One region of the Streptomyces sp. NPDC038213 genome, then DNA from elsewhere that is predicted to be linked to it. Evidence: riboswitches for the same ligand, from Rfam matches in the RefSeq annotation. Region 1 holds a riboswitch; the other holds the start of a gene.
What was found. A riboswitch is a leader RNA that binds a small molecule or an ion and turns the genes downstream of it on or off. The one in region 1 is predicted to bind glycine.
Positions count from the first base shown of each region.

Region 2: another riboswitch for glycine. It lies ahead of gcvP (aminomethyl-transferring glycine dehydrogenase); the one in region 1 lies ahead of gcvT (glycine cleavage system aminomethyltransferase GcvT).

Region 1 covers NZ_JBVJYM010000020.1:72,676-77,038, forward strand. Annotated here, with positions in the region: gene ACZ7JZ_RS24635 (enhanced serine sensitivity protein SseB C-terminal domain-containing protein) at 1-132, opposite strand, end outside; gene ACZ7JZ_RS24640 (enhanced serine sensitivity protein SseB) at 251-1,102, opposite strand; gene ACZ7JZ_RS24645 (AAA family ATPase) at 1,149-1,925, opposite strand; glycine riboswitch at 2,073-2,182, shown strand; gene gcvT (glycine cleavage system aminomethyltransferase GcvT) at 2,350-3,465, shown strand; gene gcvH (glycine cleavage system protein GcvH) at 3,551-3,925, shown strand; gene glyA (serine hydroxymethyltransferase) at 3,947-4,363, shown strand, end outside.
Region 2 covers NZ_JBVJYM010000014.1:8,477-12,839, reverse strand. Annotated here, with positions in the region: gene gcvP (aminomethyl-transferring glycine dehydrogenase) at 1-1,901, opposite strand, end outside; glycine riboswitch at 2,098-2,207, opposite strand; gene ACZ7JZ_RS20185 (PRC-barrel domain-containing protein) at 2,321-2,722, shown strand; gene ACZ7JZ_RS20180 (DNA polymerase IV) at 2,614-4,155, opposite strand; gene ACZ7JZ_RS20175 (MerR family transcriptional regulator) at 4,223-4,363, opposite strand, start outside.

The sequences.
Region 1 (4,363 bases):
CCAGAGCAGCATCCACAGCTGCCCGTCGGCGAGGGCCTGCAGGAGGGCCTCGTAGCTCTCGTAGCGCCCGGGCGTGACCTGGCGCAGCATGTGCTCGACCTGGCCGGCCGCGGCCGTGCCTGACGCACTCACCCGGTACCCCTCTTCAGTCACTCCGACACTTCGCACCGCGTACCCGGCGCGTTCCGGCCGTCGCGCCGGCACGGTGCCGCTGCGGGTCGGCGAGGAAATGTAACCAGCTTAAGGGCGGCTACGGCAGGTAGAAGGGGCGGACGTGTTCCGCCATCCAGTCGGCGACCGGATCCTGGGCCGCGTCGAGGAGGAGCAGGTTCACCGGCCAGGGCGGCCGGATCCGGCCCAGGGCCCGGGAGAGGGCCTCCATGGGGGCGTTGCTGTCGGCGTCCTCCCAGCCGGTGAACTGGACGCCGATGAACATCACCGGTTCGCCGCCCTCGATGCTGGCGAGGCAGCGGCGCGCCGAGGCGACCACGCCGGTGGCGCGGAACTCCTCGCCGGCGGCGGACAGGAAGTCCACCGGGTCCTCCTGCCAGTCGGGCTCGTAGAGCCGGACGCGGCCGCCGGTCGAGGGGCCGTCGAGGGGGGTGCGCCCGGCCCGGCACAGCTCGGCCACGGCCTCGGGGGGCAGGGGCAGGCCGACGGCGCCCTCGGGGTTGACCGCGATGCCGAGCTGGGGCGGCAGTCCGCGGGCGAACTCGACGGCGGGGGCCACGGCGAAGGGCATGTGGGCGCCGGCGCACTGCACGAACTGCTGCTGGGAGCTGTAGACGGGCACGAAGGCGGCGCCGCCGATGTCCATGGTGGGCAGGGTCAGGCTGGGGCGGTCCGGGCCGCCGCCCCCGGGCAGCGGGACCCACACCTGGCTGCGGCCGAGGACCTCCAGGAGGCGGCCGCCCGCGGCGGGGTTGCCGAGGGAGGCGGTGAGGGCCTCCTCGAGCTCGTTGGCGGGCCAGGTGCTGCCGGGGGGGCCTGCCGGGCCGCCGTCCCCGTACGCCTGCCCGTACCCGTCCCCGTACGCCGCACCGGGCGCGCCGCCCCCGAACCCGTCGGAGCCGCCCGCGTACGTCCCGTCCTGCATGATCACCCGCGCCCTTCCCGCCCTGCCGGCGCGCACGGCCGACGCGTAGACACTAAGCGGTCCCGGCGGGGCCGGGTGCGAAGCCGACGGATTGCAGGGCGGCGGCGGCCGGGCGGTCGAGGAGGACGACGGAGGCGCAGCCGGCGGGCGGGGCGCCCGCCTCGGCGGCGGTCAGCAGCCGCCCGGCCGTGCTGCGGTGCCGGGCGAAGGCGTAGGCGGAGACCCCGCGGCCGCGGGCGGCCTGTCCGGCGAGGGCCTCGCCGGGGGTGGCGTCGAGGAGGACCAGGTGGAGGGAGCTGCCGCGGCGGCGGGCGGCGCGGGCGAGCAGGGCCCGCACCCAGGGCTGGGTGCCGCAGTCGTGCACGACGACGCTCGCGCCGGAGCGCAGGGCGCGGCGCAGCCCGGCGTAGTGCGCGAGGCGGACGAGGGGGCGGTAGAGGGCGTACGGGAGCCGGGCGGGCATCCGGCGCTCCCACTGCTCGCGCACGTCCTGGGAGTCGATGCCGCCGCCGGCGACGGCGCGCTTCATCAGCGTGCTCTTGCCGCTGCCGGGGAGCCCGGAGACCACGACCACGTCCCCGGCGGCGAATTCCAGCCGGTCGGGGCTGTTTCCCCCGCGGCCGCGGAGGTCGCGCACGGTCACGCCGGCCTCCCCTGTCTCCACGGCCTCCACCCGGGCGCGCCGGGAGGGCTCCAGGACGGCGGCCAGGCGCGCGCGGTGGCGGCTGCCGGGCTGGGCCGGGACCCCCGCGGCGGCCCCCGGCGCGGCGACCCCGGCAGCGGGTACCGCTCCCCCGGTCGTACCCGCCAGAGCTCCGAATCTCCGCACAGCGTTCGCCTCCCCTAGTCGGGCCACTCCGGACCCTTGCCCACGGCGTGTAAAGAGACGGTAATGCGCGGCCCACGGTTCCGGGCCGGTTCCGCCCGTGCAATGATGTGCCCGCCACGCCGTACGACCAACTGCATAAAGGCCGCTTGAATCCGCGCGGGAGAGTTCCGCCGCTGTCCGAATAACGAGACGCGGTCGGACGCCGAAGGAGCAAGTCCCTCCCTTGAATCTCTCAGGCCCCGTACCGCGCGGGCGAGGCACATCTGAAAAGCGAGGCGTGCGGTTGTCACGGACCGCCGGCTCCACCCAAGGTGCAAGTCGCTTCCGTATACACGTACGGTCGTGATGAACCTCTCAGGTTCCGATGACAGATGGGGAGGAAAGTCCTCACCCTGTCGCGGACCTGCCTTGGAGAGCCAGCCTTATGACGAACACCCCCCGTCTGACCGCCCTGGACGCCGTCCACCGCGCGCTCGGCGCGACCATGACCGATTTCGCGGGCTGGGACATGCCGCTGCGCTACGGCAGCGAGCGGGACGAGCACAACGCCGTCCGCACCAGGGCCGGCCTCTTCGACCTCTCCCACATGGGCGAGATCACCGTGACCGGCGCCGGGGCCGTCGCGCTCCTGGACTACGCGCTGGTCGGCAACATCTCCACGGTCGGCGTCGGCCGCGCCCGCTACACGCACATCTGCCAGGCCGACGGCGGCATCCTCGACGACCTGATCGTCTACCGCCTGGGCGAGACCGAGTACATGGTCGTCGCGAACGCCTCCAACGCGCAGGTCGTCCTCGACGCCCTGACCGAGCGCGCCGCCGGCTTCGACGCCGAGGTCCGCGACGACCGCGACGCGTACGCGCTGCTGGCCGTGCAGGGCCCCGAGTCCCCCGGCATCCTGGCCCGGCTGACCGACGCCGACCTGGACGGGCTGAAGTACTACGCGGGCCTGCCGGGCACCGTCGCCGGGGTCCCGGCGCTGATCGCCCGTACCGGCTACACCGGCGAGGACGGCTTCGAGCTCTTCGTGAAGCCGGAGCACGCCGTGCAGCTGTGGGAGGCCCTCACGAAGGCGGGCGAGTCCGCCGGCCTGGTGCCCTGCGGGCTGTCCTGCCGCGACACCCTGCGCCTGGAGGCGGGCATGCCGCTGTACGGGCACGAGCTGACGACCGCGCTGACCCCGTTCGACGCGGGTCTGGGCCGGGTCGTGAAGTTCGAGAAGGAGGGGGACTTCGTGGGCCGCGCCGCCCTGGAGGCCGCCGCCGAGCGCGCCGCGACGAACCCGCCGCGCAAGCTGGTCGGCCTGGTCGCCGAGGGCCGCCGCGTCCCGCGCGCCGGCTTCCCGGTCGTCGCCGGCGGCGAGGTGATCGGCGAGGTCACCTCCGGTGCGCCGTCCCCGACGCTGGGCAAGCCGATCGCCATGGCGTACGTCGACGCGGCCCACGCCGAGGCGGGCACCTCCGGCGTCGGCGTCGACATCCGCGGTACGCATGAGCCGTACGAGGTCGTCGCCCTGCCGTTCTACAAGCGCCAGAAGTGACGATCGGGCCCGGCCCGGACGCACCGCAGGACTCCCGTACCACCTCTGTCCCATCGCACTCCCCCGCATCCAGGAGAATCAGGTCATGAGCAACCCCCAGCAGCTGCGCTACACCAAGGAGCACGAGTGGGTGTCGGTCGCCGAGGACGGCGTCGCGACGGTCGGCATCACCGAGTTCGCGGCCAACGCGCTCGGTGACGTCGTCTACGCCCAGCTCCCCGAGGTGGGCGAGACCGTGACCGCCGGCGAGACCTGCGGCGAGCTTGAGTCCACGAAGTCGGTCAGCGACCTGTACGCCCCGGTGACGGGCGAGGTCGTCGAGGCCAACCAGGACGTCGTGGACGACCCGGCGCTCGTGAACTCCGCGCCCTTCGAGGGCGGCTGGCTGTTCAAGGTGCGCGTCGCGGAGGAGCCGGCCGACCTGCTCACCGCCGACCAGTACACCGAGATCGCGGGCTGACCACCACCTAGAGGGAATCCGATGTCTGTTCTGAACACTCCCCTCCACGAGCTGGACCCGGACGTCGCCAAGGCCGTCGACGCCGAGCTCCACCGCCAGCAGTCGACCCTGGAAATGATCGCCTCGGAGAACTTCGCTCCGGTCGCGGTCATGGAGGCCCAGGGCTCGGTCCTGACCAACAAGTACGCCGAGGGCTACCCCGGCCGCCGCTACTACGGCGGCTGCGAGCACGTCGACGTGGTCGAGCAGATCGCGATCGACCGCATCAAGGCCCTCTTCGGCGCCGAGGCCGCCAACGTGCAGCCCCACTCGGGTGCGCAGGCCAACGCCGCCGCGATGTTCGCGCTGCTGAAGCCGGGCGACACGATCATGGGCCTGAACCTGGCCCACGGCGGTCACCTGACCCACGGCATGAAGATCAACTTCTCCGGCAAGCTC
Region 2 (4,363 bases), on a different contig from region 1:
ACCTCGCCGTCGTCGGCGGTCTTGACGACGACGACCTTCATGCCCGCCATGACGGCGCTGGCGGCGTTGGTGCCGTGCGCGGAGGAGGGGATGAGGCAGATGGTGCGCTGGAGGTCGCCGTTGGCGCGGTGGTAGGCGCGTACGGCGAGGAGGCCGGCGAGCTCGCCCTGGGAGCCGGCGTTCGGCTGGATCGAGACCTTGTCGTAGCCGGTGACCTCGCAGAGACGTTCCTCCAGCTCGCTGATCAGCTGGACGTAGCCCTTGGCCTGGTCGACCGGGGCGAAGGGGTGCAGCTGGCCGAACTCGGGCCAGGTCACCGCCTCCATCTCGGTGGTCGCGTTGAGCTTCATGGTGCAGGAGCCCAGCGGGATCATGCCGCGGTCCAGCGCGTAGTCCTTGTCCGAGAGCTTGCGCAGGTAGCGCAGCATCGCGGTCTCGGAGCGGTGCTGGTGGAAGACCGGGTGGGTGAGGACCTCGTCGGTGCGCAGCAGCGCCTCGGGCAGGGCCTCCGCCACGGAGGCGTCGAGGGCATCGATGTCGGTGAGGTCGGCGCTGACACCGAAGGCGGCCCAGACGGCCTCGATGTCGGCGCGCAGGGTGGTCTCGTCGCAGGAGGCCGAGACGTGGTCGGCGTCGACCAGGTGCAGGTTGACCCCGCCCTCGCGGGCGGCGGCGACGACCTCGGCGGCCCGGCCCGGGACGCGCGCGGTGAGGGTGTCGAAGAAGGAGCCGTGGAGGATCTCCACGCCGCCGGCCTTCAGGCCCTCGGCCAGGATAACGGCGTAGCGGTGGGTGCGCCGCGCGATGGTCCGCAGGCCGTCGGGGCCGTGGTAGACGGCGTACATGCCGGCCATGACGGCGAGCAGCACCTGCGCGGTACAGATGTTGCTGGTGGCCTTCTCGCGGCGGATGTGCTGCTCGCGGGTCTGGAGGGCCAGGCGGTAGGCCTTGTTGCCGTCCACGTCGACGGAGACGCCGACGAGGCGGCCGGGCAGGGAGCGGGCGTGCTTGTCCTGGACGGCCATGTAGCCGGCGTGCGGGCCGCCGAAGCCCATCGGGACGCCGAAGCGCTGGGTGGTGCCGACGGCGATGTCGGCGCCGAGCTCGCCCGGGGAGGTGAGCAGGGTCAGCGCGAGCAGGTCGGCGGCGACGGTGACGATCGCGCCGAGCCCGTGGGCCTCGTCGATCAGCGGCTTGATGTCGCGGACCGCGCCGGAGGCGCCCGGGTACTGGATCAGGACGCCGTACACACCGCGCTCGGCGACCTCGGCCGGGATGCCCGCGGACAGGTCGGCGACGACGACCTCGATGCCGATGGGCTCGGCGCGGGTCTCGATGACGGCGATGGTCTGCGGCAGGGCGTCGGCGTCGACGAGGAAGACCCCGCCCTTGACCTTGCCGACGCGGCGGGCCAGCGTCATGGCCTCGGCGGCGGCGGTGCCCTCGTCCAGCAGCGAGGCGCCGGAGGTGGGCAGGCCGGTCAGCTCGGCGACCACGGTCTGGAAGTTGAGGAGGGCCTCGAGGCGGCCCTGGGAGATCTCGGGCTGGTACGGGGTGTAGGCCGTGTACCAGGCCGGGTTCTCCATGACGTTGCGCAGGATCACCGGCGGCGTGAAGGTGCCGTAGTAGCCCAGGCCGATCATGGAGGTCAGGACCTGGTTGCCGGCGGCGAGGGTGCGCAGCTCGGCGAGGACCTCGGCCTCGGTACGGGCGCCGGGGAGGTTCAGGGCCTCCGCGGTCTTGATCACGTCCGGTACCGCGGCGGCGGTGAGCTCGTCCAGCGAGCCGTATCCGACCTGGGCGAGCATCTTCGCCTGCGCCTCGGCGTCGGGGCCGATGTGTCGCTGCTCGAAGGGGATGCCGCTCTCGAGCTGGGAGAGCGGAATACGGTGGGCGGTCATGGCGAAGGCCTCCTGGTCTCACGACCTGCGAGGGGTGCCACGGCGCGGGCACCCAGACGGCCTCCCCCTCTGTCATCTCAACCTGAGAGCTTCACCGGTCCTCCCGGGGGTCGCCCGTGGAGTCCCGGCTTTCACCGTCGGTGAGGAGGGGTTCCGGCACACCGGTCCGACGCCCGCCCCTGCTTTCCAGAGTGGCCTCGTCCGTGCGGTACGTCTGCCTGAGAGATTCCGGGGAGGATTTGCTCCTTCGGCGCCACCGGCCGACTCATGACGAGCTCGGTCGGAGGACTCTCCCGCACAGGGTCAGCAGCCGTTCACCAGCCTACCAGCGAGGTTCCTGGGGCTCCCTCGAGTGGCCCCCTCCACGAATATGCACTTTCGTAGTCATACCGGAGGAGCCGCGACCAAATGGAGGGACCGTGCAGACCGATATCGATCCGCGCAGCCTGATCGGCCGCAAGGCGTTCGACCGCAACGGCACCAAGATCGGCACGGTCGACGAGGTGTACCTCGACGATGCGACCGGCGAGCCCGAGTGGGCGGCCGTCCGCACCGGGCTGTTCGGCAGGGACGCCTTCGTGCCCCTGGAACCCAGCGAGCTGGTGGGCGACACCCTCCGGGTGCCCTACGAACGCTCCCTGATCAAGGACGCCCCCGACTTCGGGGTCGGCCGCCACCTCTCCCCCGAACAGGAACTGCAGCTCTACCACCACTACGGCCTCGACGTGGCGCTCCCCGGCGATATCGCCCCGGCCGCCCCGCCGCCCCCCGACCGCGACTTCGGCCGCCTGGGCTCCGATGAGGCCCGCGGGGAGGGCTGATCCGGCGCCGCCCCCACCAGCGGGAGCGGATCCGCGGGCGCCAGACCGGGGTCGTCCACCGCGAAGGTGCGCACCCGGCCGGGCGCCGAACCCGGCTGCTCGAAGCGCACCGTGACCCGCCCCAGCCCGCTGCCCTGCACCCAGCCGGGCCCGTACTCCTCGTGCCGGACGTCCCCGCCCGCCGCCCAGCGCCGCTCCGGCGCGGCGGCGGGCTCCTGCTCCCCGGCACCGTCCCGGCCGCCCGGGGCCCCGGCGAGCCCTGACGGCCCCGCCCCGGGCGCCGGGGCGGCCGTGTCGGGCTTCCCTCCCGTCCCGGACCCCCCGGAGGCCTCCTGCGCCCCGGAGTCCGCCCCGCCCCCCGCCGCCGCCTGCGCGAAGAGGTCCTCCTGCGTGTAGTCCGCCAGCCCCGAGACCCCGACGCCCAGCAGCCGCACCCCGCCGGTGGTGTCCACCGAGTCCAGCAGCCGCGCGGCCGCCTCCCGGACCACCGCGGGATCGTCGGTCGGCCCCCGCAGGGTCTCGGAGCGGGTCAGGGTCGAGAAGTCGTACCGCCGCACCTTGAGCACGATGGTCCGCCCGGAGTGCCCCGAGCCCCGCAGCCGGCCCGTGCACCGGTCCGCCAGCCGCTGCACCTCCGACCGGATCCGGACCCGGTCGTGCAGGTCCACGTCGAAGGTGTCCTCGACCGAGACGGACTTCACATCCCGCTCGGCCACCACGGCCCGGTCGTCCAGCCCCAGCGCCATCCGGTACAGCCCCACCCCGTGCGAGCGCCCCACCATCCGCACGAGCTCGTCCTCGCCGGCCTCGGCCAGCTCGCCGACCGTCGTGATCCCGGCCCGCCGCAGGTGCTCCCCCGTGGCCGGGCCGACCCCGGGCAGGGTCCGCACCGGCATCGGCGCGAGCAGCCCGCGCTCCGTACCGGGGGCGATGAGCACCAGACCGTCCGGTTTGGCCTCCTCCGAGGCGATCTTCGCGAGCATCTTGGACCCGGCCAGCCCCACCGAGCCGCTGAGGCCCGTCGCCGCCCGGATGTCCGCCCGCAGCCGCACCCCCGCCGCCCGCGCGCCCTCGGCGTCGTACGCCGTCCCGCCCGCCTCCAGGTCCACGAAGGCCTCGTCCAGGCTCAGCGGCTCCACGAGCGGGGACAGCTGCCGCAGCAGCTCCATGACCTGCTCGCTGACGGCGCGGTAGAGGGAGAAGCGGGGCACGAGGTAGGCCCCGTTGGGACACAGTCGGCGGGCCTGTCCCATCGGCATCGCGGAGTGCACCCCGAACCGCCGCGCCTCGTACGAGGCGGTCGCGACCACCCCGCGGGGTCCGAGGCCGCCGACGATCACGGGCTTGCCGCGCAGGCTGGGTTTCGCCGCCTGCTCGGCGGCGGCGAAGAAGGCATCCATGTCGAGATGCAGGATCGTCGGCGCGGCTCTCACACCTCGATGCTGCACCACACCACTGACAATTCCCCTGCCACGGCCGGCCGCGGCGCCGGGAAGCCCCTCAGCCCGCCCGGTTGCGCCGCCGGGCCAGCTCGTCGGCCGGATTGGGCCGCAGCAGGGTCTCGCCGGTGTCCACCCGCTCGCCGTGCAGCTGCGACAGGGCGTGCTCCACATCGCGCCGGACCACGCCGACGGCGATCCC